DNA from 4 places in the Comamonas fluminis genome. Region 2 is predicted to be linked to each of the others. Evidence: predicted binding sites of a transcription regulator. Region 2 holds the regulator's gene; each other region holds the start of a gene.

Region 1 (5,642 bases), 1.2 Mb from region 2:
CTTGCGCGCTGAACTTGGCATCCACAGGTGTTTTGCTGCGCGCCGATCTTCGCTGGGCTTCAAAGCTTTTCATCTCCAGCCGCCGCGGTGCCCACATCTCGGCGCGCTCCACCCATTTGCTGACCGACTTGGGGAAGTAAGTGCCGGGCAGCTCATCAATTTCCTCCAGCCCCAGGGTCTGCGCCTTGAGGAACCAGGGCAGCGCCTCATCTTCGCGATTCATTTGCCACAAAGTCAGCGCTCGGCGCAGGCAATACCACGGCTCATCACCACTGCGATCGGCAATCCCGTCCAGCGTTTCAAGTGCTGCAGGAAATTCGTCCTCATTGAACAGCGCCCGCGCCAGCAGGCTCAGCAGCTCATCACTGCGTTCAGCTGCAGGCAAAGCCTCAATCGCGGCTTTGATCTTTGCGTGCTCTTGCGCTGTGTGCCAAACGGCAATCTGGTTCAATCGTTCTTGAGATGAATTCATAGACATTCCTGTTGGGGCCAGCGCTGCCAGCTTCAAGCTGTTCTGTGCAGACCTCTACTGCTGTGACCTTGGCCGAAACACCCAAGGCAAAGCACCCACACCGAACAGATTCGCCCCCTGCCCCAGCAACTGGAAAAACTCTGCCGTCGTGGCGGCAATCACGACACCGTCAAAACTGCGCGGTGCAATGCGAATGACAGGGCAAGCATCTGGTGGCATGCGAATCAAGTCATGCAAGTGCCAGCCGCACATATCACCGTTGTCGCTGCTGGCAAAGACCAGTACATCGGCCGTGGGCTCCAGCAATTCCTGCAAGTCATCATCCATAAAGGAAGACAGCAGCTCCTCGTGCGTGCTCATATGCTCCGGCGCATGAAAGTGCAGAAATTCGCCCCAGCTTCCAGGGCCGAGAAGCCTCAAAAAGTCTTTATAAGCGGAGGGAATCTCAACGCCATGCGTGGGCTGCACAAGTCCAGAGCCGGGTTCCGGGTGAACTCCTTGGTTGGCACTGGCTTTGGCGAGATTCGTAAACAGGGTTTGCAGGTCGGCGGTCATCACGAACTCTTATTCAAAACAGGGATTGCTGCGCAGACAGGCGACTGGGGTGATATTGGCTGCAGTCCAGCACCACTCTGTCGCGATTCAAGCCCAGCTTGCGACAAGCCAGCCCAAAACGCTGGGCCAGCATATCAGCCCATGCCCCGGTGCCTTTCATGCGCTGGCCGAACTGGCTGCTGTAGACCTTGCCTTCGGCCCGGTCCTCTTCGCGGATGCCATGCAGGTCACGCACACGCTCCATCACGCGCTGGGCGCGGTCGGGGTAATGCAATTGCAGCCACTCCTCAAACAGCGGCGCCACCTCCCACGGCAAACGCAGCACGGCATAAAAAGCCTGGCGGGCACCCGCCTCTTGTGCAGCGGCCAGAACCTGCTCCAGGTCGTCGTTGAGAAAAGGAATCTGCGGCGCCAGGCTCACGCCGACGGGAATGCCTGCTTCGCTCAGGCTGCGAATCAGGCGCAGCCTCCGGTGCGGCGCGGCGGCTCGCGGCTCAAGGCGGCGGGCCAGCTCGGGCTGCAGCGTGGTCAGGGTGATATAGACGGCCACCAGATTTTTCTGCGCCAGCGGAGCCAGTAAATCCAGATCACGCTCTATGCCTGCGCCTTTGGTAACGATGGAAAACGGATGGCGTGCCTGCGCCAGCACTTCAATGGTTTTGCGCGTCAGGCCCACTTCGCGCTCTATGGGCTGATAGCAATCGGTGACCGAGCCCAGCATGACTGTGGCTGCCACATGGCCGGGGCGCGACAGCTCTTTGCGCAGCACCTGCGGGAAATTGGCTTTGGCGACCAGGCGAGTTTCAAAATCCAGCCCCGGCGAGTAGCCCAGATAGCTATGCGTGGGCCGGGCATAGCAATAAATACAGCCATGCTCACAACCACGGTAGGGGTTGAGGCCCAGATGAAAAGGCAAATCAGGCGATCCGTGGCGGCTGAGCGCAGACTTGCACTGCTCCCACTCCAGCTGGGTACGCCACGGCGCGGTGCCGCTCTCACCATCCTCTGGCACGACCTCGCCCCAGCCATCATCAAAATCCAGGCGCGCATCGCGTGCAAATCGGTGAGCGATCTGACTGGCAGAGCCACGCCCCTTGATGGCGATCACAGGCCGGACCACATCATTGCCTGTGGTTGCGTCCTGCTTGTGGAGTGGTGGCTGACTTTTCATGAAATAACTGTATAAAAATACAGCTATTTCAGCAAGGATTTTTGTTTTCCCATCGTGCCTCCTGGGTCAATACTGTTACAGCCAATGCGCGTTGATTTTTCTGAAAATCGGCTGTTTCGCTTATGCATAAAGCGCCAGCAGCTATCAAACAAGGAGCTTTCTGGCAAGCAATTCGCACTGGCGGAGTGCGAGATGGCTTGGAGCAAACCCAGCTTGCACCGACAATGACGCCAACGCACCAAAAAGGTGCTTTTTCATCGCCTTGGCCCGGACAACACCGTTGCCCGGGCTTTTGTCCGTTTGCGCAACGCGAAAAGCGCCAACCACACCACCAAGCAAGGGAGTCACACCATGGAGCGCAAGCCCCAAATCACTTTGTCGTCCTTGGATCTGGAACGCATTGAGACTTTGCTGGAAAAGAACTCCAGCAACTTTCCAGGCCGCGATGCGCTGGAAGCCGAACTGGATCGCGCAGATGTGCTCGACCCTCAGCAAATGCCACCCACTGTGGTGACCATGAACTCCACCGTGCGCTTCACGATGCTGGAGAGCGGCAAGGCCAACACCCTGACCCTGGTCTACCCCAAGGACATGGATGGCAGCGCTGACAAGGTCTCGATTTTCGCCCCCGTCGGCATTGCCCTGCTGGGCCTGTCTTTGGGTGACGAATTCAAGATGCCCAGCCCAACCGGCCAGGTCACCGTGCGCGTAGATGCCATCGTTTTCCAGCCCGAAAGCTCTGGCGAGCTGCACCGCTGAGGATTCAGTGCCCACAAAAAAGCAGCTCCGCGGAGCTGCTTTTTTCATGCCCTGCGCCCGTTCAGCGCAAGCCTGCCAGCAGGGTTGTGAAGAGGCCAACCCCAATCAAGCCAGCCTGCCAGCGCAGCGCCTGGCTCCAGGACGAGACATGGCGCTCGACCAGCTGATACAGCACATAACCTGCAGTCAGCGACAACACGAAGGCAAAAGGAATGCCCATCACTGCCGCCGTGACCGAGCCATGCCAGAAGTGGTTGACCACCGCATTGACCAGCAGGCAGATGGAGAAGTGAATCAGGAATACCGAGTAGGAAATCTCGCCCAGACGGCGCAGCGGGGCAAAGCCCTTCCAGCGCGCAATGCCCTCCGTGCGCATGCAGACGATCAGCAGCAGCCCGGTCACACCAGCCAGAAAGATGCGGTCGCGCCATTCATAGACCAGAGCGCCAATCGCCAGGGCGGCAATCAGCATGGCCCAGCTCCAGGCTGTGCTGCGCTTTTCTGCTGCCACGGCCCAGTAGGCCATCATGCCCAGCCCATAGGCCCCCATGAAGTAGATGGCCCAGACGTCCAGATCCGCATCCAGATTGAAACTGAAGAGCGATGCAGCAGTCAGCGCCACGACCAGCGCCTGCATGCCAGTGACGGCCCAGGGCCACCAACCCTTGACTGTGGCCTCGCCCCAGCGCTTGACTGCCAGTTGCTGCAAACCACGCACACCCGCCAGAAGCAGGACCGTGCCTGCAAACAGCTGAAAGTCTATGGACACATACCAGACACCGGCGGACAGAGACTCCTCGCCCACAATGTTCTGCAGCAGCAGCGCATGGGCAAACAGCTGCCAGAGGTCTGGGTCTGCCGAGACGGACTCGTGATCGAACCAGGGGCGAATGGCTGCAGAGACGACGATGGTCACCACCAGCGCCACGGCATAAGGCACGACCAGGCGCACAAAGCGCTTGCCGACTTTGGACCATGGCGAATCAAACCGGGCCAGCCCCTGCGGTGCCAGGCTTGCAGCCGCCAGGAAGCCACCAATCACCAGAAAAATCTGCACCGCCATGCGGGCGTACTCATAGAGCCAGTCCAGCAAATCCGGCATGACAGGATGCGCCACATCGGACATGGGGCCATAGAACGCCAGGTGATGCCAGACAATGGCCGCGCAAGCCAGGCCTTTGGTGCAATCAATCAGAGCGCTACGAGAGTGAGAGTTGTTTGAGCTTTGTGCCATCGGTGTCCTGTGCCCTGCATTCCTTGATGGCAATGCGGGCCGAGAAAGGGTTTTGAAGCACGAAGACGTGTCAAGAACCCGACAGGTAATTCACAGGAATGCGATTTTGCGCCCAAAGCCAACAATTTGCTGACACTCTCTGCGCTATTAATGCAACAAGTGACAAAGTTTCATCCCCACTTCATAGTTAGATATGCAAGTAGGTTTGATTTAGCGTCACGACTGAAAACACGGTGCAAAGGCACAATAGAGGGCATGACGCAAGCCAAACCACTTTCGGAATTGAGCCGACAATTTGTTTCTCATTTTGGAGAGATGGGCAGCCGCTGGGGAATTAATCGCACAGTGGGGCAGATCTATGCCCTACTGTTTCTGTCCGCAGATCCCCTGAATGCCGATCAAATTGCAGAAACACTGGAGTTCTCACGCTCCAATGTGAGTATGGGACTCAAAGAGCTACAGGCCTGGCGGCTGGTGCAACTTCGTCATCAGCCCGGCGACCGCCGCGAGTACTTTCAGGCGCCTCAGGATGTCTGGGAAATATTCAAGCGCCTGGCCGAAGAACGCCGCCGCCGCGAGATTGAGCCCACACAGTCCATGCTGCGTACCGCCATGATGGAAGAAGTCCATACGGATGAAGAGCGCTACGCCCAGCAGCGCATGCGCGATATGCATGAGCTGATCGACAAGCTCATGAACTGGTATGACGATGTGCAGCGCCTGTCACCCGAAACCGCCATGCAGCTCATGGGCATGGGCTCTGCCGTGACCCGCCTGCTGGACCTCAAGGACAAGATTACAGGCCGTGGCAGCAAAGCCGCCCCTGAAGCCTGAGACCGCTTCGTAAAAGCCTTTTCAAGTGCTGGCTCTCGGTATCAGCCTGAAGCCCAGATCCACACGCGGCTCCTGAACCGGCTTTCCCTCCAGCAGTTGCAGCAGCATCTGCGCAGCTCTTTGGCCCACCTCATCGCGCGGGGTGTGAATGGTGGTCAGCGGCGGCACCATCTGGTCACTGCCCGGCAAGTCGTTGAACCCCGCAATGGCGACTTGCTGCGGCACTCTGATGCCCATGCGCGCAGCCTCCAGCACCGCGCCTTGCGCGATGTCGTCGTTACAGAAAAAGATAGCATCAACCGCAGGATCCGCCTTGATAAGCGCCTGAAACTGCCTTGCACCCAGCGCCAGCGATGAACGCTCGGGGTTGAGCATTTCCAGCCCTGGCTCATACAGCCCCGCCTGCTTCAGCACGCGCCTGTAGCCTTGCAGCCGCTGCATCACCCGCGCATCCAGTTGCGCACCGCAAAACGCAATGCGCCTGTAGCCTTTGTCCAGCAGGTGCTGGGTCATCTCTGCCCCGGCCGCCGTCTGCGAAAAGCCCACGCAATAGCTGTCGGCCGCCACAGCCTGCTCTCGCAGCTCCATCAGGTGCACACGCGGCACAGGGTTGGCGG
Region 2 (5,642 bases):
CGTGGAAGCGTCGCAAAGAAGTGGCCGCAGACCTGAGACGCATCTACACGGCCGCCACCGCCGAGGAGGCCGAGCTGATGCTCGGTGAATTCGAGCAGCGCTGGGATGCCGAGTACCTGCCCATCGGCCAGTCCTGGCGCAGGAACTGGAGCCGCTTGACCCCGTTCTTTGACTACCCGCCGGAAATCCGCAAGGTCATCTACACCACCAATGCCATCGAGTCGGTGAACATGGGCCTGAGGAAGCTGACCAAGAACCGGGGCTCGTTCCCCAGCGACGAGGCGCTGACCAAGCTGTTCTACCTGGCCCTGCGCAACATCAGCCAGAAGTGGACCATGCCCATCCGGGATTGGAAGGCTGCGCTGACCCGCTTTACCATTCAGTTCGGAGACCGCATTTCCATCAATTGAAGTCCGAACCGTTTACACAAAAATTCGGACACGCCCGTTCATGGCTGCGCTGCTTTCGTATTGCGGGTCGCTCAGCTTGCGAAAAGGTGCTGCCTGCAGCTTGTTATTGGCTTGCCGTTTTGACGGCTTTGGCTCAGGCAGGTGACTATTTCACTGATGAAAAAGCCTCTGGGTGCTGGTCACCAGAGGCTTTGTATTCATCGTCCCTGAGAGTCAGGTGCGTATTTCGATGGCACCGAAGCTTTGGGGCATCAGGCGCTGGCGGCCAGTCGATGCACCAGAACGGGAATGCTGCTATGGGTCAGAACCTTCTGGGTTTCGCTGCCCAGCAAAATGCCGCTCAGGCCTTTGCGGCCATGTGAAGCCATGCAGATCAGGTCGCAGTGGCTATCCTGCGCCTGCTTGATGATGGTTTCGCTGATGGACGTGCTGGTGCTGCGAACACCGTTGAGCGAAACGCCTTCGATTTTTGCCAGCTCCTGGGCAAATTGCAGCACTGTATCGGCTTCGGCCTGTGCGCTTTTCTCAAACTCGCTGGCGTCATAGGCAATCATGGCGCGCGAGCCGTAGATCAGGGCGCGAAAATCGGGCATGACGAACAGGGCCGTCACCTGAGCGCCTTGCTCCTTTGCGAGCTGTATGCCAGCGCGCAATGCTGCTTCAGAGAGCTGGGAGCCGTCGGTGGGGATCAGTATGTGCTTGAACATTTCAGCCTCCTCGCGCATCGTTGCGCTTTGCTTGCAAGAGTGGAATTCCTTGAACAGATATTCCCACTGCGCAAAGGCGAGGGCAACGCCCGGGTGAGGTGAACTTCACTGTGTTTGATGCGCATCAAACCCGGGGTGGCGACGATATTTGTCAGGCTTGCAGCGCACGCTCGTTGCGGGCCATGCGCTCAAGCGCAGCGCATACATCGGCCATGCGGCCAGAGATCAAAAGGCACTCGGGTTGCTTGCGTGGCTCGCGCTGAACGATTTTGAGTGTGCGTACTACCTGTTCTTCCTTGTCTGCCTCCTGCGTCAAAGGCAGGCATAACTGTGCTTCATCGACAGCCGCTTTACGCGCTGGCTGCTGGCGGCTACTGCTGCGGGTTCGGCTTTTGCGCATGGTAAAGACATTGGGGTAGCGGAATGGATGGGTGGCACTGTCAGCTGCAGGGCTCTGAAAGGCGAGGGGTGGGGTGTCTGGCTTGGTGTCTGGTGCTGGATACAGGTACGGCAGGTTTGGCAGATTGGCGGCGGCGCACACCTGAAAGATCTTGAGTTTCAGCTGGGTCAGCGACAGCAATGGTTTGGCGAATTCCATGAGCAACTCCTTGAAAGCCTTGAGGCCTGGATCGGGCAGGATTGCGGATTTCGGGCAAAGCTCCGCCCAGGGCGAAGCAATCTGGCTTCGCGCCTACCACCTGGGCTGGAGGGGACTGTGAGGCGTTGCAGTCCCGTAGGCTGCAGCGCCTGTTCTTACATGAACATGGTGTTGCGAATCAGACCCACTGCGAGGCCTTCAATGGCAAAGGGTTCGTCAGGGCTGACGTGAATCACCTTGTAGTCGGGGTTCTCGGGCAGCAGTTCTACGCCCTGCGGTGTGCGCTTGAAGCGCTTGACGGTGACGTCATCGCCCAGGCGGGCTACGACGATCTGGCCGTTGCGGGCTTCGTGGGCCGATTGCACAGCCAGCAGGTCGCCATCCATGATGCCCGCGTCGCGCATGGACATGCCACGCACCTTGAGCAGGTAGTCGGGCTTGGCGGCAAACAGGCTGGGTTCGACGGAATAGCTCTGGTCGATATGTTCCTGAGCCAGAATCGGGGAGCCCGCAGCAACACGGCCCACCAGAGGCAGCACCAGTTGCGACAGGGCAGTCAGGGGCAGGGCAAAGCTGGTGCCACGGGCTGCGTTGATGTTGCGCACGGTATCGGCGCGCAGACGAATGCCGCGCGAGGTGCCGCTGACCAGGTCAATCACGCCTTTGCGGGCCAAGGCCTGCAGGTGTTCCTCGGCCGCGTTGGCAGACTTGAAACCAAAGGTGCTGGCGATCTCGGCCCGTGTTGGAGGTGCGCCTGTGCGCGCAATGGTGGACTGGATCAGGTCCAGAATCTGCTGCTGGCGGGGGGTGAGCTTGGGGTGGTCTAGCATGTCTGGCTTCCGGTCAGCTAATTTGATCTGTTGGTTTATACAGTACCTGTATTTTTAACCAGTTTTATGTGGAGAGCAAGTGCCAAGTCCAAAGATTGTGATTTTGGGAACCGGTGGAACGATTGCGGGGCAGGCGGATGCCAGCACGCAAGGCGTGGGCTACAGGGCGGGGCAGATCACCGTAGAGGGGCTGATTGGCGCTGTGCCTGATTTGCCACAGATTGCCGCTGGCCGCACCGGCGCGGTTCTGCAGGCGCAGCAACTGGCGCAGATTGATAGCAAGGATATGGACTGGAGTGTGTGGCGCAGCTTGCTGCAGGCGGTATCCGAAGGGCTGGCGGATGCATCGGTGCAGGCGCTGCTGATTACGCATGGAACAGACACGCTGGAGGAAACTGCGTGGCTGCTGCATGCCGTGCTGCAGCCGCACAAGCCTGTGGTGTTGACCTGCGCCATGCGCCCCGCTACCTCGTTGCAGGCCGATGGGCCGCAGAATCTGCGCGATGCAGTGGCCGTTGCTGCTGCCGGGCGTGCTGGCGTGTGGGTGGTGGCGGCAGGAGAGGTGCATGCGGCAAGCGAGGTGCTCAAGGTTCACCCGTATCGTCTGAATGCTTTGCGCTCTTATGAGGGCGGGCCTTGCGCTTGTGTGGAAGAGGGGCTGGTGCGCTGGTTGGTCAGTGAGCCGGTGATGCAGCAGGCATGGACGCCCGAGCAGCTACAGGCTTTGCTGGCGCGCCACGATTTGCCCTGGGTAGAGGTTTTGCAGTCTGGCGCGCTGCAGGGCAGGCGGGCTGTGCATGCACTGCTTGCGGCGGGTGTGCAGGGGCTGGTGATTGAAGCCACGGGCAATGCCACGGTGCATCTGGATTTGCAGAGGGCGCTGAATGCTGCGCGTAGTCAGGGCGTCAAAGTCTGGCGCAGCACCCGCTGTCTGGAAGGCCGGCCCGTGGGGCAGGGCGTGGTTGCCGAGAATGCCGATGACGCGATTGCTGCCCGACTGGCGGTGGCCGTGGATGCGCAGGAGCTGGATTGCGTGCTGCTGCCGCCCAGCAAAGCCCGTGTGGCCATGATGCTGGAGCTGGCCAGGAACTCCTGAAACCATAGCTGGAAGTGCTTGATGTATAAGCGTGAAGCAACAAAAAAGCACCCGAGGGGGTGCTTTTTTGTTGAGGGCGAAAGCCGAGCTTACTTGGCCAGAGCAGCCAGAGCGCGTTCGGTGATTTCTTCCACGGAGCCCATGCCGCTGATGGCGCGGTATTGGGGGGCGCTGGCAGCGTCCTTGGCAGCCCAGTTCTGGTAGTAATCGACCAGAGGGCGGGTCTGGCTGCTGTACACATCCAGACGCTTCTTGACGGTTTCTTCCTTGTCGTCTTCGCGCTGCACCAGGTCTTCACCGGTCACGTCGTCCTTGCCTTCCACCTTGGGGGCGTTGAACTTGATGTGATAGGTGCGGCCCGATGCGGGGTGGCTGCGGCGGCCGCTCATGCGTTCGATGATGGCTTCGAAAGGCACGTCGATTTCCAGCACGTAGTCCAGCTTCACGCCGGCTGCCTTCATGGCATCAGCCTGAGGAATGGTGCGGGGGAAACCGTCAAACAGGAAACCATTGGCGCAATCGGCCTGGGCAATGCGCTCCTTGACCAGATTGATGATCAGATCGTCGCTGACCAGCTGGCCAGCGTCCATCACGGCCTTGGCTTGCAGACCCAGAGGGGTGCCAGCCTTGACGGCAGCGCGCAGCATGTCGCCAGTGGAGATTTGAGGGATACCGTACTTTTGGCAGATGAAGGCGGCCTGAGTGCCTTTGCCGGCGCCGGGAGCACCCAACAAAATCAGTTTCATGGAAATCCTTGAGGAGAGTAGAAATTCTTGCGGACCAGAGCAGGCGGGTGGACGCCTGTCATCCTCGGGCCATATTTTTCGCGGGCAAGGATAGCACGCACAAGACCAACACAGGCTTACAGACCTGGGTCAAGACTGTCACAAGTGCGGCCATGACCCGCGCAGCATTTATCGCCTGCGCGACTGCTGTAGTTGTAATCCAGTCTTGCCACGCAATGCATGCGCTATTTGGACTAGATAAAAGTATAGCTGTCAGCGCTTGACTGGTATGGCGCAGGGGTCAAAAAGAGCACTGCAGCACCCCAGAAGCTTTTGCTGCCATGTATTCCGGGCATCCCTGTTAACCCGGATATCTGCCCACAGCCCCGCGTTTCAGAGGGCAGGCGGCGATGAGGCATGACAACTCATCACCAGATTGTCTGAATCCGTCAGCTTGCGGTGGGCAGGGCCCAGCCTGCCGAAAACTCTGCCAGCTGCGGCCAGCGAACGGGCTTCAGGCAGGCGCTTTCGGCAGGCGCTTTCAGCGCGCAAGCTCAGCCCGCAAACAGGGCGCGCACGCGCTCCAGGTCTTCTGGTGTATCCACACCGGCGCCCGGCGCATCGGGTGTGATGTGCACGGCAATGCGGTGGCCATGCCACAGGGCGCGCAGTTGCTCCAGCTGTTCCATGGCCTCGGTTGGCGCGGCGGACAGGCGGGGGAAGTCGCGCAGAAAACCGGCCTTGTAGCTATAGATGCCAATATGGCGCAGCGGTGTGAAACCTGCGTGACCATTGCTGGCCGTCACGGTCTTCCACCACGCTTCATCGGCATGGTCGCGCGAGAAGGGGATGGGCGCACGGCTGAAATAGCTGGCCAGACCGCTGGCATCGCACACGACCTTGACCACATTCGGGTTGCGATAGTCGGCCAGCGTCTCGATGGGGTGGGCGGCGGTGCCCATGCTGGCTTCGGGGCGGGCCAGCAGCAGCTGGGCCACGGCGTCGATCAGTTGGGGGTCGATCAGCGGCTCGTCGCCCTGCACATTGACCACCACATCGTCGCCCGAGAGGCCTAGTTGCTCGCAGGCTTCGGCCAGGCGGTCGCTGCCGCTGGCGTGGTCCTTGCGGGTCAGGATGGCTTCAATACCGTGCTGGGCGCAGGCCGCAACAATGCTTTCATCGTCACCGGCCACCACGCAGCGCGCAGCACCAGCCAGGGCTGCACGCTGGGCGACGCGAACCACCATGGGCAGACCGCCGATATCGGCCAGCGGCT
Region 3 (5,642 bases), 2.2 Mb from region 2:
AGCGGCTGCCGAGTGGATGAATTGACGACGTTGCATGAAAGCTCCCGGATCCAGAAAATGCAGTGGAATTGCTGAGCTTTGCGGAGACTCTTGTAGGGCAATTCCTGCAAACAATTCTAGAGGAAGCAAGTGTTCGCTCAGTACGCAGTTTCCGCTATGCAATACCCGCAGAAACAGGCGCAAGGCCGCGCCGCTGTTGAGATTTTTTTGCTTTGTATGGCACCAGTTTGGTGCATAAAACAAGGTGCAATCCGGCGCTGCGCTGCTTGCCTGAAATGAGGCGATTACTGCTGCCCGGGCATGGCTTTGAAGCGCACGGTAAACAGTGCACCGGGCGCTGGCTGGCCGGGTTTGGCATCCTGCAGCAGCACCTGCGCACCATGCTGGCGCGCGATCTCCATGACGATGGGCAGGCCCAGGCCGGAGCCATCGGCTTCAGAGCCAAGGGCGCGGTAGAACGGCTGGAAGATCAGCTCGCGCTCGGCCGGCGGCACGCCGGGGCCGCTGTCTTCCACCTGCAGCAGCAGCACCTGACCAAAGTGATCGGCCTGCACCCGCACCGTCACCATGCCGGGTTTTTCGATGCTTGATGGCGTGTAGTTGATGGCGTTGTCCACCAGGTTGCGCACCAGCTCGGCCAGCAGCGTGGCATTGCCGTTGAGCCAGACGCCGGGCGTGCTGGCGCTGGCGCCCTCGTAGCCCAGGTCTATGTGCTTGTCCATGGCGCGGGGCAGGCAGTCCTGAAACACATCGGTGACGATGTGCACCAGATTGCAACCCTGCATGGCGGGCACGGCGCTCTCGGCCCGCGCCAGCGCCAGCAACTGGTTGACGGTGTGGGTGGCGCGCATGGAAGAGCGCCCGATCTGCGCCAGCGATCGCTTCAGGTCTTCGGTGTTCGTGCCCTCACGCTGGGCCAGATCGGCCTGCATGCGCAACCCTGCCAGCGGGGTTTTGAGCTGGTGGGCGGCATCGGCCAGAAAGCGCTTTTGCGTAGCGATGGAGTCGTCCAGTCGCTCCAGCAAATCATTGACGGAATCGACCAGTGGCACCACTTCCAGCGGCACATCTCTGTGGTTGATGGGCGAGAGGTCTTCGGGCTTGCGCGCGCGAATGCGCTCCTCCAGCCGGTGCAGCGGCTTGATGCCGCGCGCCAGCGCCAGCCACACCAGAAGGGCTGCCAGCGGCAGGATGACGAACTGCGGCAGCATCACCCCCTTGATGATTTCCGTGGCCAGCACGCTGCGCTTTTCACGCGTTTCCGCCACTTGCACCAATGCATTGGGCTCACCCGGCAGCGGCATGCGCACCCAGATATAGGCCACGCGCAGGTCTATGCCCTTGTATTCCTCATCGCGCAGCAGCACCGTGCCGGTGGGGGGCTGGTCTTCTGTTGCATCCGGGTGGGGCAGGTCGCGCTCGCCCGCCAGGTATTCGCCCTTGGTGCCGCTGACCTGGAAGAAAACGGTGTCCGATTCATCGGCGCGCAAGATCTCGCTGGCCGACTGTGGCAGATTGAACTGCACCTTGCCGCGCTGCACGATGACCAACTGCGCCAGCGCCTGCGCGTTGTATTCCAGCGCCCGGTCAAACGGCTTGTTGGCCAGACCCTGCGCCACCAGCCAGGTCAGCGCCAGACTGACGGGCCACAGCAGCAGCAGCGGCGTGAGCATCCAGTCAAGGATCTCGCCGAAGAGGGATCGCTGCTCACGCTGAAAGATCTTCAAGGCTGCGGTCCGATGAATTTTTTAAGTGTTTTTAGCTTCAAGTCATTCACCAATAATCACTATCAGCTATGAATTGAGGAGCATGTCAGCTGGGGATTTTCTCCAGGCAGTAGCCCAGGCCGCGCACCGTGGCAATGCGGATGGGGCCCTTTTCAATCTTCTTGCGCAGGCGGTGGATATAGACCTCGATGGCGTTGTTGCTCACCTCTTCGCCCCACTCGCACAGGCGCTCCACCAGCTGGTCCTTGCTGACCAGACGGCCTGCGCGCTGCAGCAGCACTTCCAGCAGACCCAGCTCGCGGGCGGACAGTTCCACCATCTTGCCGTCGATGGTGGCGACCCGGCCTGACTGGTCATAGACCAGCGGACCGTGCTTGATGGTGGAGCTGGCGCCACCCATGCCGCGCCGCGTGAGGGCACGCACGCGGGCCTCCAGCTCGGACAGGGCAAACGGCTTGGCCATGTAGTCGTCCGCGCCCAGATCCAGGCCCTGCACACGTTCTTCGATGGAGTCTGCGGCCGTGAGAATCAGCACCGGCAGCGCATCGCCACGCCCGCGCAGGCGCTTGAGCACTTCCAGACCGTGCATCTTGGGCAGGCCCAGGTCAAGAATCAGCAAATCAAATTCACTGCTGGTCAGCAGTGCGGTATCGGCCTCGCTGCCATTGGCCACATGGCTGACTACGGCGCCAGAGCTGCGCAGCGTGCGCTGCAGGCCGTCTGCCAGCACCTGGTCGTCTTCGGCGATGAGAATGCGCATGGGTGTCTCCTGCTAGTTTTTGGTGCCAGTGGCACTTTTGTCGCCATTGTAGGGATGGCTGGTGTCACCCATGAACCAAAACCGTGCAGTCTCAGTAGCCGTCAGCATAGGCCTCCAGCCCCAGCGCCACCACGGTGGCCACATCCTCGCCCACGGCATCGCGAAACTCGGCCTCAGCCTGCGTGACGGCATCGTGAAAAGCCTGCACCCAGGCCAGGCCGCTTTCCGTAAAGCGCACCCGTTTGGCGCGGGCATCGCGGGAATCCGTTTCGCGGGTGACCAGACCCCATGCCTCGCACTGCGTGACTAGATCGGCCATGGCCTGCTTGGTCATGCCTGCTTTCTCTGCCAGGTCGGTCAACCTGTCGCCAGCCAGAGAAAGGTGCCGCGTGATGTGAATATGCGCGGCCCCCACCTTGTCACGTGCCGCGAGATTGGACAGCGCCAGCGGCACCTCCACATCACGGGACATGAGCTGCAGCACCCGGGCATCAAAGCGGCGCATGGCGTGGCCCAGCAAGCGGCCCAGATGGGTCTGGCGCCAGGCGTCTTCAGCGGGCGTAACGGGGGCGATTTCGGTCATGCATCAATAGTAAGGCAAACTGACTATTAAATTCAACACAACGGCAATACAAGCTCATAAACTACTGTTCAAGCATCCAGCCTGAATGCAAAGACAGGACTGGCCACAGACAGTCACTCACCTCTCTCGGAGCCTGATATGAACGCCACCGCCAAGAACACCCCCGCCGACAACAGCGAAAAAGCCAAAGCGCTGGCAGCAGCCCTGGCCCAGATCGAAAAGCAGTTCGGCAAGGGCACCATCATGAAGCTGGGTGAGGGTGAAGCGATTGAAGACATTCAAGTCGTCTCCACCGGCTCGCTGGGTCTGGACATCGCTCTGGGCGTAGGTGGTCTGCCCCGTGGCCGCGTGATCGAAATCTACGGCCCAGAATCCTCGGGCAAGACCACGCTGACGTTGCAGGTTATTGCCGAGATGCAAAAGCAGGGCGGCACCTGCGCCTTTATCGATGCGGAACACGCGCTGGACACCGGCTACGCCCAGAAGCTGGGTGTGAGCCTCAGCGATGTGCTGATCAGCCAGCCTGACACCGGTGAGCAGGCTCTGGAAATTTGCGACAGCCTGGTGCGCTCTGGCGCGGTGGACCTGATCGTTATTGACTCCGTGGCAGCCCTGACTCCCAAGGCTGAAATTGAAGGCGAAATGGGCGATGCACTGCCCGGTCTGCAAGCCCGTCTGATGTCGCAAGCCCTGCGCAAGCTGACTGCCACGATCAAGAAGACCAACTGCATGGTCATCTTCATCAACCAGATCCGCATGAAGATTGGTGTGATGTTCGGCTCGCCCGAAACCACCACTGGCGGTAACGCGCTGAAGTTCTACGCCTCTGTGCGTCTGGACATTCGCCGCACCGGCACGATCAAGAAGGGTGACGAAGCCATCGGCAACGAAACCAAGGTCAAGGTCGTCAAGAACAAGGTTTCGCCCCCCTTCAAAACCGCAGAATTCGACATTCTGTTCGGCGAAGGTATCAGCCGCGAAGGCGAAATTCTGGACATGGGCGTGAACGCCAAGATTCTGGAAAAGTCCGGCGCCTGGTATGCCTACAACGGCGAAAAAATCGGCCAGGGCCGCGACAACTCGCGTGAATTCCTGCGTGAAAACCCCGCGCTGGCTTTTGAGATCGAAAACAAGGTGCGTGACAGCCTGGGCATTGCCCTGCTGCCCGGCGCTGCTGGTGAAGAAGATGCTGGCAAGGGCAAAAAAGGCAAGAAGGCCGACAAGAACGGTGCCGTTGACGAAGACGGCGTGATTCAGGCCTAAGAGCTTTCCATGCGCCCGTGAAAATGATGGTGCACGGCATCACGGCGTAAAAAATCGCGCTACCCCCTGCGAGGGGCGGCCAGCAAGGGCCGCCCCGCAGCAAAGGCCGTCGTCCCCTGGGGGAAGACGCGCAGCGGCTCAGGGGGAGTCAGTTTTGCCATCTTTGCGCAGGTATCCCCTGCGCTTTTTTGTTTTTTGGAGATGTGTTTCATGAGCTTTGCCAAGCTCTCGCTCAAAGGTCGGGCCTTGAAGCTGCTGGCGCAGCGCGAGCATTCGCGGCTGGAGTTGCAGCGCAAGCTGGCGGCGCATGTGGAAGAGGGGGACGATTTGCCCGCGATTCTGGATGAGCTGGAAAAGCGCGGCTTTATCAGCGAGCAGCGGGTGGTGGCCTCTGTCATTCACAGCAAGGCCAGCCGCTTTGGTACGGCGCGGCTGGTGCAGGAATTGCGCAGCAAGGGGCTGGACGATGAAGCCGTGCGAGAGGCGGGCGAGCAACTGCGTGATACCGAGCTGCAGCGCGCCACCGATTTGTGGCGCAAGCGCTTTGGTGCGCCGCCCGCAGACCTGAAGGAAAAGGCCAGACAACTGCGCTTTATGGCGTCACGGGGCTTCTCTTCAGCGGTGGCTTCGAGGGTTTTGCGGGAGGCGCCATACTCGGATTTCGACCAAGGTGATGACTGAAATTCCCGTTTCCTGAAAGCCAAGAAAAGGACAGACCATGCCCGCTACCGCCCCAGAGTCCGATTCGCCGTCCGCGCTGCGCATGGGCCTGAGTGCAGGCAAATCGTTGCTGGGCGGGTTGATGCTGGGCATTGCGCTGGCTCTGCTACTGGGCTGCACCACCGCTGCATTCTATTTTTTGCGGCTCAACGGGCCGGGCATGCCAGCGGCAGCACATGCAGGAGGGGCGGGCGCCATCATTGCGCTGCTGTTTTCGCCGTCGCTGGTGGTGGCGCTGCTGCTGGTCTTCATCATTCCTGCCTATGTGTTTGTGGGGTTGCAGATAGGGCGCGCCCGTGCCACGGGCAAGCTGGTGGCGCGCTATGGCCAGGGCTTGTCGCAGCGATTGGCCCAGATGCTGGCCGAGCGGGTGGAAACCATGCCGCGCACACACAAGGCGCTGCACCGAACGGCTGATCTGCTGTCGCCTCAGCTGGCAATTGAGCATCTCAAGCCCTGGGTGGGCGATGGGCGGGCGGTGCAGTGGATTGTGCGCACGGTGCTCAATCGCTTGCCACTGGCCGAACTGGTGGAGGAGTGGGGCCAGACCCGCGCCGAATGGGGCACAGAGGCCGCCAAGGGCGACCCT
Region 4 (5,642 bases), 850 kb from region 2:
GCGGCCCGGCACACCAATCAGCCCGGCCAGTGAGGACACGGCGACGATAGCGCCCTTGCTGGTCTTGAGGTGCGGCAGCGCCGCATGGGTGCACCACACGCTGCCCCAGAGGTTGATGCGCATCAGCCGCTCATACCAGCCCAGGTCCTGGGCGCTGACTTCTTCAAACAGGGCGTGGGCCGAGACTCCGGCATTGTTGATAAGGGCATCCAGCCCGCCAAACTGCTGAACGGCGGCGTCGATCAGTGCGCGGCACTGGGCTTCATCGCCTACATCGGTGGGCACGGTCAGCACCTGCGCCCCCAGTGCGCGGCATTGGTCTGCCACGGTTTGCAAGTTGCTGGCATTGCGCGCGGCCAGGGTCAGCTGCAACTGGCTTTGATGGGTTTGCGCCAGCTGGCGTGCCATTTCGGCGCCGATGCCGTCGGATGCGCCGGTGATGATGATGCGGGGCATGCTCTCTCCCGGCCGGGCTGCGGGGCCGGGTGGCGCCCAGGGTCAGAAGCAGGCCCAGACCTGATCGGCCAGCGTAAGCATGAACTGCGGCTGCAGATACAGGGCAAACACGGCCAGCAGCACCGCGAGCACGGCGGCCCAGATCAGTGAGCGTTGCCAGAGTTTGAGGGGCATGGCTTCAGGCAGCTTTGGTAGCGGGGTTGCGGGTAATGGCCGATTCACGCACGGGCAGGTTGACCAGAGCGGCAAAAATGCCCAGGGCAATCGACAGATACCAGACCATATCGTAGTTGCCGTTGATGTCATACAGATAGCCGCCCAGCCACACGCCCAGGAAGCTGCCGATCTGGTGGCTGAAGAACACAAAGCCGCCCAGCATGGAAAGGTGCTGCACGCCAAAGATCTGGGCAATGGTGGCATTGGTCAGTGGCACGGTGGACAGCCACAGAAAACCCATGGCCGCGCAGAAGATATAGACCGACCAGGGCGACAGCGGGGCCAGCAGAAAGCACACCGTGGCGACCGAGCGCAGGCCGTAGATGCCCGACAGCAGATAGCGCTTGGGCATTTTCTGGCCCAGATTGCCCGCCAGATAGGTACCAAAGATGTTGAACAGGCCCACCAGTGCCAGCGATGTGCTGGCTACCTGCGGCTCCATGCCAAAGTCTTTCAGATAGCTGGGCATGTGCACGCCGATGAACATGACCTGAAAGCCGCAGACAAAGTAGCCGGCCATCAGCAGCAAAAAGCTGGGATAGGTCCAAGCCTCTTTCAGCGCCTGGCCCACAGTCTGGTCGCGCTTGATGGGTGTGCCGCCGCCAAACCCCGGCTCGCGCAGGCCAAAGGCCAGTGCCATGATGAGCAGAGCAAAAATCGCCAGCACCAGCAAGGCGTTGGACCAGCCGAACTGGCCAATCAGGCCGCCTTCTACCGGCACCATGAAAAACTGGCCGAACGAGCCCGCTGCCGCAGTCACGCCCATGGCCCAGCTGCGCCGCGCCACGGGAATCTGGCGGCCCAGCACGCCGTAGATGACAGCATAGGTAGTGCCCGCCTGCGCAGCGCCAATCAGCACGCCGGCCGTGGCCAGAAACCAGATGGGCGTGGGCGCCAGCGCCATGCCCACCAGCCCCAGTGCATACAGAATGGAGCCGCCAATCAGCACCTTGAAGGCACCGATGCGGTCCGCCAGAATGCCCACAAAAATACCCAGCACGCCCCAGGAGAGGTTTTGCACGGCAATGGCCAGCGAGAAGCTCTCGCGCGTCCAGCCCATTTCCTGGGTGATGGGCAGCAGCCACAGGCCAAAGCCGTGGCGTATGCCCATGGAGAGGGTGACGATGGCTCCACCGCACAGAAGAATCTGCACCATGGACATAGGCGCGGGAGTGTTTTTTGTAGTCATGCCGTGCGAGGGAAAAACGGGTCAGGGCGACACTTTAACGAAACAAGTTGTTGTGTGCGTGTACACGACGTCACATGCGCGGCAGGCTCGCTTGCCAGAATGCGAAGCCCAAGAGCCGCGCGTAGTTAGCAACTTCAAAAACAGGAGCTGCCAGCGCTGGCTATGGAACGATTTCGGATGGAAAACGTTTTGAGATCCATGAACAGCAGGCGCTGGCAGCTCTGCTTTCAAGAGTTGGCAGAGTGTTCTGATCGTGGAAAAACACATGCGCGAGACAGATGTTCCTGCTTTGTGCAAGAGTATTGGGAGTAAACAACTGTGAATTTATCCAGCTCTTATCTGGAGAGGCCACTACAATCCGCTTCCATGGCAGTTAAACCGTCCAACGAATATTCCGAAGGCTCGATCCGCGTTCTCAAGGGTCTGGAGCCTGTCAAACAGCGTCCCGGCATGTACACGCGTACCGACAACCCCCTGCACATCCTGCAGGAGGTGATCGACAACGCGGCCGATGAGGCGCTTGCCGGTTACGGCAAAAAAATCAAATTCACCATGCACGCCGACGGCTCCTACAGCGTAGAAGACGACGGGCGGGGCATTCCCTTTGGTCTGCACCCCGAAGAAAAAGCGCCCGTGGTGGAGCTGGTCTTCACGCGTCTGCACGCGGGTGGCAAGTTCGACAAGGGCAATGGTGGGGCGTACAGCTTCTCCGGTGGCTTGCACGGCGTGGGTGTTTCGGTGACCAATGCGCTGGCAACGCGCATGGAAGTCACTGTGCACCGCGATGGCCAGGTGGCCAGCCTGGTGTTCTCGGGCGGCGATGTGATAGAGCCGCTCAAGATTCGCGATCTGCAGGCAGGCGAGCGCAAGCACGGCACCACCGTGCGTGCCTGGCCCGATGCCAAGTATTTCGAGTCATCGAGCCTGCCCATGGGCGAGCTGGTGCACCTGCTGCGCAGCAAGGCCGTGCTCATGCCCGGCGTGGCGGTTTCGCTCATCAACGAAAAAGCCCGTGATACCCAGACCTGGCAGTTCAAGGGCGGCCTGCGCGACTATCTGGCCCAAAGCCTGCATGGCGAGCCTGTCATCCCCCTGTTCGAAGGCGAGGGCTTTGCCGACAAGCACCACGACAGCTTTGCCGAAGGTGAAGGCGCGGCATGGTGTGTGGCCTTTACCGAAGACGGCGCACCGCTGCGTGAGAGCTATGTCAACCTGATTCCCACCACCGCAGGCGGCACGCATGACAGCGGCCTGCGCGATGGCCTGTTTCAGGCCGTCAAGGCGTTCATCGACATGCATTCGCTGCTGCCCAAGGGCGTCAAGCTGATGCCGGACGACGTGTTCGCCCGCGCCAGCTATGTGCTTAATGCCAAGGTGCTTGATCCGCAGTTTCAGGGCCAGATCAAGGAACGCCTGAATTCGCGTGATGCCGTGCGTCTGGTTTCGGGCTTTGTGCGCCCGGTGCTGGAGCTGTGGCTCAACGAACATGTGGACTGGGGCAAGAAGCTGGCCGAAATCGCCATCAAGGCGGCGCAAACCCGCCAGAAGGCCGGCCAGAAGGTGGAAAAGCGCAAGGGCAGCGGCGTGGCCGTGCTGCCCGGCAAGCTGACCGACTGCGAGAGCAAGGACACCTGCGTCAACGAAGTGTTTCTGGTGGAGGGCGACTCTGCCGGTGGCTCTGCCAAGATGGGCCGCGACAAGGAAACCCAGGCCATCCTGCCGCTGCGCGGCAAGGTGCTCAACACCTGGGAAGTGGACCGCGACCGCCTGTTTGCCAACAACGAAATTCACGATATTTCGGTGGCGATTGGCGTCGATCCCCATGGCCCCAATGATGAGCCTGATCTGTCCGGCCTGCGTTACGGCAAGATCTGCATTCTGTCGGATGCGGACGTGGACGGCTCCCACATTCAGGTGCTGCTGCTGACCCTGTTCTTCAAGCACTTCCCCAAGCTGGTGGAAGCCGGAAACATCCATGTGGCCCTGCCGCCGCTGTTCCGTGTGGACGTGCCTGCACGCGGCAAAAAGCCTGCCATCAAGGTCTATGCCCTTGATCAGGGCGAGTTGGACGCCATCTTGGAAAAATGTGCCAAGGACGGCGTGCCGCGCGAGAAATGCCAGGTCAGCCGTTTCAAGGGCCTGGGTGAAATGAATGCCGAACAGCTGTGGGAAACCACGCTGAACCCCGATACGCGCCGCCTGTTGCCTGTGCAGTTCATGAATCTGGACTTTGCCGAGTGCGAGGCCGTTGTCACCAAGCTCATGGGCAAGGGCGAAGCCGCTGCCCGCCGTGAGCTGATGGAACTGCACGGCGACGCTGTGGAGGTCGATATCTGAGCGGTTTGCAAGGCGCTAGCTGCTAGCTGTGAGTCGCCTGCCGCAGTGATGGGATCAAGTCATGCCAAGTTTTCAGTCTTCACATCAGTCATCCGCGCTGGCGCTCCTTGGTGGGCGTCTGCGCAAGGCAGGTCTGCACCTGCTGCTGGCGGGCGCGGGCTGGCTGGCGCTGGCCCCAGCCGCCCATGCGGACCTGTGGGCCTATGTCGATGAATTTGGCGTGACCCACTTTGCGGCAGAGGCGCTGGACAGCCGCTACAAGCTCTTCTTCAAGGGCGACCTCTACGACAGCAGCAAACCCGGCCTGCAGCCAAACGCCAGCGTAGCCGCTGCAGGCCTGAGCGCCCGCACGCGCACCGAGAATTTCTTTGAAGTCTCGCCGCGCTATAAGAGCGTGCGTCCCCATCTGCAAAAAGCCGCTGAAAAAACTGGCGTGGACTACGACTTGCTCAAGGCCGTGATTGCGGTGGAGTCGGGTTTTGACGCCGAAGCGGTGTCCCCCAAGGGCGCCGTAGGCCTGATGCAGCTGATGCCCGCAACGGCAGAGCGTTTTGGCGTTTCCGCCAGCAAAGCCCGCAATATGCAGCAGCAACTGGCGGACCCGGCTGTGAACGTCCCCGCCGGAGCACGCTACCTCAGTTATCTGATGGACCTGTTCCCCGGTCGTCTGGACCTGGTGCTGGCGGCTTACAACGCGGGTGAGGGTGCAGTTAAAAAATATGGCAAGTCTGTGCCGCCGTACAAGGAAACGCTGAATTACGTCAAGGCAGTCACTGGCATCTATGAACAGTTGCAGTCCGCCAATCCGCTGGCGGGCCGTGTGGCTTCAGGCAGTGCGCGTGGCGGTAAAAGCGGCGGCGCGGGTTCGCGTATTCGCATGACTTTGCCGGGGTCGCCCTCAGAGGGCGAAGCAAACCCATAAATTGAGTCGCCCCAAGGGCGCAATCTGAAAAATTACAAAGAATTCATGAGCGATCAAACCATACTGGATTTGTCTCAACAAGCCGCTGGCGATGCACTGGACCTGGGTCAATACGCACAGCGTGCCTATCTGGAATATGCACTCTCCGTTGTCAAGGGCCGCGCCCTGCCGGATGTCAGCGATGGCCTGAAGCCCGTACAGCGCCGCATTCTCTACGCCATGGACCGCATGGGCCTGAGCTATAGCGGCCCCAATGGCAACACAGCAGCCAAGCCAGTCAAGTCGGCCCGCGTGGTGGGCGATGTGCTGGGTCGCTTTCACCCCCACGGTGACCAGTCCGCTTATGACGCGCTGGTGCGCATGGCGCAGGATTTCAACCAGCGCTACCCGCTGGTCGATGGTCAGGGTAACTTCGGCAGCCGCGACGGTGACGGCGCTGCGGCCATGCGTTATACCGAAGCACGTCTGTCCAAGATCACCAGCTTGCTGCTTGATGAAATCGACATGGGCACGGTGGACTTC

What was found. Region 2 encodes LexA, which represses DNA repair genes until DNA is damaged. Its sites were predicted from a motif close to ACTGTATNNNNATACAGT; they were not measured.
Region 1: JDW18_RS15595 (PA0069 family radical SAM protein) is a predicted target of LexA. The motif match lies at 2,205-2,222, and genes of this name have one in related genera.
Region 3: recA (recombinase RecA) is a predicted target of LexA. The motif match lies at 3,134-3,151, and genes of this name have one in related genera.
Region 4: JDW18_RS06395 (DNA topoisomerase IV subunit B) is a predicted target of LexA. The motif match lies at 2,177-2,194, and genes of this name have one in related genera.

Annotation. Positions count from the first base shown of each region.
Region 1 is NZ_CP066783.1:3,363,432-3,369,073, forward strand. Features, by position in the region: gene JDW18_RS15585 (SMI1/KNR4 family protein) at 1-472, opposite strand, end outside; gene JDW18_RS22810 (SMI1/KNR4 family protein) at 527-1,027, opposite strand; gene JDW18_RS15595 (PA0069 family radical SAM protein) at 1,041-2,198, opposite strand; gene rnk (nucleoside diphosphate kinase regulator) at 2,550-2,957, shown strand; gene JDW18_RS15605 (acyltransferase family protein) at 3,019-4,191, opposite strand; gene JDW18_RS15610 (GbsR/MarR family transcriptional regulator) at 4,438-5,025, shown strand; gene gntR (HTH-type transcriptional regulator GntR) at 5,047-5,642, opposite strand, start outside.
Region 2 is NZ_CP066783.1:2,165,335-2,170,976, forward strand. Features, by position in the region: gene JDW18_RS10335 (IS256 family transposase) at 1-410, shown strand, start outside; gene JDW18_RS10340 (universal stress protein) at 662-1,117, opposite strand; gene JDW18_RS10345 (hypothetical protein) at 1,269-1,715, opposite strand; gene lexA (transcriptional repressor LexA) at 1,871-2,545, opposite strand; gene JDW18_RS10355 (asparaginase) at 2,625-3,641, shown strand; gene adk (adenylate kinase) at 3,731-4,387, opposite strand; gene kdsB (3-deoxy-manno-octulosonate cytidylyltransferase) at 4,921-5,642, opposite strand, start outside.
Region 3 is NZ_CP066783.1:4,829,702-4,835,343, reverse strand. Features, by position in the region: gene JDW18_RS22400 (Bug family tripartite tricarboxylate transporter substrate binding protein) at 1-36, opposite strand, end outside; gene JDW18_RS22395 (sensor histidine kinase) at 285-1,727, opposite strand; gene JDW18_RS22390 (response regulator) at 1,813-2,487, opposite strand; gene JDW18_RS22385 (MarR family winged helix-turn-helix transcriptional regulator) at 2,579-3,070, opposite strand; gene recA (recombinase RecA) at 3,209-4,333, shown strand; gene recX (recombination regulator RecX) at 4,544-5,014, shown strand; gene JDW18_RS22370 (hypothetical protein) at 5,052-5,642, shown strand, end outside.
Region 4 is NZ_CP066783.1:1,317,797-1,323,438, forward strand. Features, by position in the region: gene JDW18_RS06385 (SDR family oxidoreductase) at 1-456, opposite strand, end outside; gene JDW18_RS22740 (hypothetical protein) at 499-630, opposite strand; gene JDW18_RS06390 (MFS transporter) at 635-1,834, opposite strand; gene JDW18_RS06395 (DNA topoisomerase IV subunit B) at 2,228-4,198, shown strand; gene JDW18_RS06400 (lytic transglycosylase domain-containing protein) at 4,260-5,120, shown strand; gene parC (DNA topoisomerase IV subunit A) at 5,166-5,642, shown strand, end outside.